DNA from 2 places in the Bradyrhizobium sp. 186 genome. Region 1 is predicted to be linked to the other one. Evidence: predicted binding sites of a transcription regulator. Region 1 holds the regulator's gene; the other holds the start of a gene.
What was found. Region 1 encodes PhoB, which activates phosphate uptake and scavenging genes when phosphate is short. Its sites were predicted from a motif close to TGTCATNNANCTGTCAT; they were not measured.

Region 1 (2,397 bases):
AGCCGGATCCGGTCACCTACGACAACGTGGTGCCGATGAGCCAGCGGTTGTCGCTGCTCGAACTGAACGAGGCGACCTGCCACTGGCCGGTCGGCGATCCCTCGAGCCCGGACTTCTTCTTCTGCGGCGGCAGGGCGCTCTCGGGCCTGCCCTATTGCGCCCAGCATTCGCGTGTTGCGTACCAGCCGGCAGCTGATCGTCGCCGCGCACCGGCCAAGCCGGGGCCGCGCTGAGCTGGTCGGCGATCAAGGCTTCACCGTCCAGGCGACGGCAGCTCGACTGACGACGGCAAACTCCATTCGCTGTCGTCCTGGACAAGCGCGCGGAGCAGCGCGCAGATCCGGGACCCATAGCCACCGAAAGATGTAGTTATGGGGACTCGGAGTGACCTTTTTCGCGCAACAACCACTCCCTGTGGTTGTGGGTCCCGGATCTGCGCTCCGCTCTGGACAACGCTGCGCGTTGCCAGGAGCTACGCTTGTCCGGGACGACGGCTGAGATTGTAGCCGCAGCCAAACTCAAGCCCGCTAAAATTTACGCCTGCTCCGCCTTCGCGAAACGATCGTCCAGCGCGTAGCCGGCGCCGCGGACGGTGCGGATCGGGTCCTGCTCGCGGCCGAGATTGAGCAGCTTGCGCAGACGGCCGATGTGGACGTCGACGGTACGCTCGTCAATATAGATGTCGCGGCCCCAGACGCTGTCGAGCAGTTGCTCGCGCGAGAACACCCGACCCGGATGTTCCAGGAAGAACTCCAGCAGGCGATATTCGGTCGGGCCGAGATCGATCGGCCGGCCCGAGCGCGCCACGCGGCGCTTCTCCCGGTCGAGCTCGATATCGCCAAAAGCGAGCACGGTGGCAAGCCGCTCCGGGCTTGCGCGCCTGAGCAGGCCCTTCACGCGCGCCAGGAGCTCCGGCACCGAGAACGGCTTGACGATGTAGTCGTCGGCGCCGGTCGCGAGCCCGCGCACCCGCTCGCTCTCCTCACCGCGGGCGGTGAGCATGATGATCGGGAGCTGCTTAGTATCCGGCCGGGTGCGAAGCCGCCGGCACAGCTCGATGCCGGACAGCCCGGGCAGCATCCAGTCGAGCACGATCAGGTCGGGGATATGCTCCTTGAGACGGGTGTCGGCGTCGTCGCCGCGCATCACCGTCTCGACGTCATAGCCGTCGCCTTCGAGGTTGTAGCGGAGAAGCTCGGTCAGAGCTTCCTCGTCCTCAACCACCATAATGCGTGCGCCCATGGTGTCGTCGCTCCTTAACTATTCAAGTATTCGGGACCGTCGTGGCGAAGGTCGTCATGTCGCCCTTCGGACGCTTGTCGGTCATGGCCTGACCTTCGATCATGTAGAACACGGTCTCGGCGATGTTGGTGGAGTGGTCGCCGATCCGCTCGATGTTCTTGGCGCAGAACATCAGATGGATGCAGAACGAGATGTTGCGTGGATCCTCCATCATATAGGTGAGGAGCTCGCGGAACAGCGAGGTGCAGATGGCGTCGACTTCCTCGTCGCCTTTCCACACCGCCATCGCCGCCGGCAAATCATGCGCGGCATAGGCGTCCAGCACCGACTTGACTTGCTGCTGCACGAGGTCGGTCATGTGCTCCAGGCCGCGGAACAGCTTGAGCGGATGGAAATCCGTCTCCAGCGCCGCGACGCGCTTGCCCATGTTCTTGGCGAGATCGCCGATCCGCTCGAGATCCGTCGCAACGCGCATGGCGCCGACGATCTCGCGCAGATCCACCGCCATCGGCTGGCGGCGGGCGATGGTCAGTACGGCGCGCTCCTCGATGCGCTTCTGGAGCACGTCGATCTCGACGTCGGTTGCGACCACGCGCTGGCCGAGCGCGACGTCGCGCCGGATCAGCGCGTCGACGGAATCGACGATCATGCGCTCGGCAATCCCGCCCATCTCGGCGACCAGCCGGGTGAGTTCCTGGAGGTCGGTGTCGAAGGCCTTTGCGGTATGTTCAGAACCCATGTCCCGTCTCCTCAGCCGAACCGGCCAGTGATGTAATCCTGCGTGCGCCGATCGGTCGGCGACGTGAAGATCTTGCTGGTGTCGTCGAACTCGATCAGCTCGCCGAGATACATGAAGGCGGTCTTGTCGGAGACGCGGGCCGCCTGCTGCATGTTGTGGGTCACGATCGCGATCGTGTAGTTCTCGGACAGTTCCTGGATCAACTCCTCGACCTTGGCGGTCGAGATCGGATCCAATGCCGAGCAGGGCTCGTCGAACAGGATGACCTCGGGCCGCACCGCGACCGTGCGGGCGATGCAGAGGCGCTGCTGCTGGCCGCCGGACAGCGACAGGCCCGAGGCGTTGAGCTTGTCCTTGACCTCGTTCCACAGCGCGCCGCCGCGCAGCGCCTTCTCGACGCGGACGTCCATCTCGGA
Region 2 (2,397 bases), 4.2 Mb from region 1:
CCGCGCATGATCACGCTCACCTACGGATTGGGCGTCGGCCTTGCTGCGCTCGCCGGCGTGCTCTCGGCGCCGATCAACCAGGTGCGGCCGCTGATGGGCGCCGACCTCATCATCGTCGTGTTCGCGGTGGTGGTGATCGGCGGCATGGGTTCGATCATGGGATCGATCATCACCGGCTTCGCGCTCGGCGTGATCGAGGGCCTGACCAAGTATTTTTACCCCGAGGCCTCCAACACCGTCGTGTTCGTGCTGATGGTGCTGGTACTCTTGGTGAAGCCAACGGGATTGACGGGAAGGGCGGCCTGATATGACAGCCTTGACGGACGATACGCTGCCGGTGACCCCGCGCGCGATGCGCGACGAGATGATCGTATTCGCTGTGATGGCACTGCTGCTGGCCTCGGTGCCATTCAGCGGCGTCTACCCGTTCTTCGTGATGCAGGCGCTGTGCTTCGCGCTGCTCGCATGTGCCTTCAATCTTCTGATTGGCTATGGCGGCCTGCTGTCGTTCGGTCACGCGATGTTCTTAGGCACCGCCGGTTATTGCAGCGCGCATGCGCTGAAGGTGTGGGCGCTGCCGCCGGAGCTCGGTATCCTCGTCGGCGTCGCTGGTGCTTTCGTCCTCTCGATCGTGACCGGCTACATCTCGATCCGCCGCCAGGGCATCTATTTCTCGATGATTACCCTGGCGCTGTCGCAGCTGCTGTACTTCATCTACCTCCAGGCGCCGTTCACCCATGGTGAAGACGGCATCCAGGGCATTCCGCAGGGACACATGTTCGGCATCTTCGATCTCTCGAAGCCGACCGTCCTCTATTATGTCGTGCTCGTCGGCTTTCTCGCCGGCTTCCTGCTGATCTACCGCATCATCAATTCGCCGTTCGGCGAAGTCTTGAAGTCGATCCGCGAGAACGAGCAGCGGGCGATCTCGCTGGGTTACCGGACCGACCAGTACAAGTTCCTGGCTTTCGTCCTGTCGGGCACGCTGGCCGGCTTTGCCGGATCGCTGAAGGTGTTCGTGGCGCAGAATGCCTCGCTCACCGACGTGCATTGGTCGATGTCGGGCGAAGTTGTGCTGATGACGCTGGTCGGCGGTCTCGGCACCATCTTCGGGCCTGTAGTCGGCGCCTTCGCGATCATCGCCATGCAGCAATATCTGGCGAGCTTCGGCCAGTGGGTGACTGTGATCCAGGGCTCGATCTTCGTGATCTGCGTGCTCACCTTCCGCCGCGGCGTGGTCGGTGAAATCGCGCACTACTTCCGGCGCTCACTCTAAGCTTTTGATTTATATCAAACTTATCTGTTGCGTGAAAGCGGTGGATGATCCGGCTCCGCGGGCGTGAGGTGGCACGCGCGCGGATCGAAAATGGTCTATGAAAGTTTTGTGACGGCCGGTTCGGGCCGGGCCATTTCCAACCGGTAGCCTATCCCCATGATGCGATGGTTTCGCGCTTTCCTGCCCAAGGAAGAACGGTTCTTCGACCTGTTCGACCGCCATGCCCAGACCGTGATCCAGGGTTCGATCGCGCTTCAGGGGATGCTGAACGGCGGCGAGGAGACGCCGGTCTATTGCCAGCGCGTCAACCAGTTCGAGAACGACGCCGACAACATCACCCGTGAGGTGCTGACGGCGGTGCGCCGCACTTTCATCACGCCGTTCGATCGCGGCGACATCAAGAACCTGATCACGTCGATGGACGACGCCATCGACCAGATGCAGCAGACGGCCAAGGCGGTGATGCTGTTCGAGGTCCGCAGCTTCGAGCCGCCGATGCGGGAGATCGGTGGGCTTCTGATCGAATGCGCCAACCTGGTGGGGCGCGCGCTGCCGCTGATGCAGGCGATTGGTCCAAACGTCGCCATGCTGACGGCGATCACGGAGGAACTGACCAAGTTGGAGGGCCGCGTCGACGATCTCCACGACATTGGCCTGAAGGAGCTGTTCCTGAAGCACCGTGACGGCAGTGCGATGAATTTCATCGTCGGCGCCGAGATCTACGACCACCTGGAAAAGGTGGCCGACCGTTTCGACGACGTCGCGAACGAAATCAACAGCATCGTCATCGAGCAAGTTTAGGACAGGGGCCGCGCCGTGGATGCTGCGTTGGGTCTTCCCGTCCTGGTCGGACTGATCGCCGTCGCGCTGCTGTTCGACTTCCTGAACGGCCTGCACGACGCCGCCAATTCGATCGCGACCATCGTCTCGACCCGCGTGCTGCGGCCGCAATTCGCGGTGCTCTGGGCCGCGTTCTTCAATTTCGTCGCCTTCATGGTGTTCGGGCTGCACGTCGCCGAGACCATCGGCACCGGCATCATCGATCCCGCGATCGTCGATGCGCAGGTGATCTTCGCGGCCCTGGTCGGCGCCATCGTCTGGAACCTCGTGACCTGGGCGCT

Region 2: a site for PhoB is predicted at 1,374-1,390, ahead of IVB18_RS22490 (DUF47 domain-containing protein). Genes of this name have one in related genera too.

What each region holds. Positions count from the first base shown of each region.
Region 1 covers NZ_CP082164.1:532,139-534,535, reverse strand. Annotated here, with positions in the region: gene IVB18_RS02395 (GcrA family cell cycle regulator) at 1-233, shown strand, start outside; gene phoB (phosphate regulon transcriptional regulator PhoB) at 535-1,242, opposite strand; gene phoU (phosphate signaling complex protein PhoU) at 1,265-1,981, opposite strand; gene pstB (phosphate ABC transporter ATP-binding protein PstB) at 1,993-2,397, opposite strand, start outside.
Region 2 covers NZ_CP082164.1:4,716,390-4,718,786, forward strand. Annotated here, with positions in the region: gene IVB18_RS22480 (branched-chain amino acid ABC transporter permease) at 1-306, shown strand, start outside; gene IVB18_RS22485 (branched-chain amino acid ABC transporter permease) at 308-1,276, shown strand; gene IVB18_RS22490 (DUF47 domain-containing protein) at 1,433-2,077, shown strand; gene IVB18_RS22495 (inorganic phosphate transporter) at 2,093-2,397, shown strand, end outside.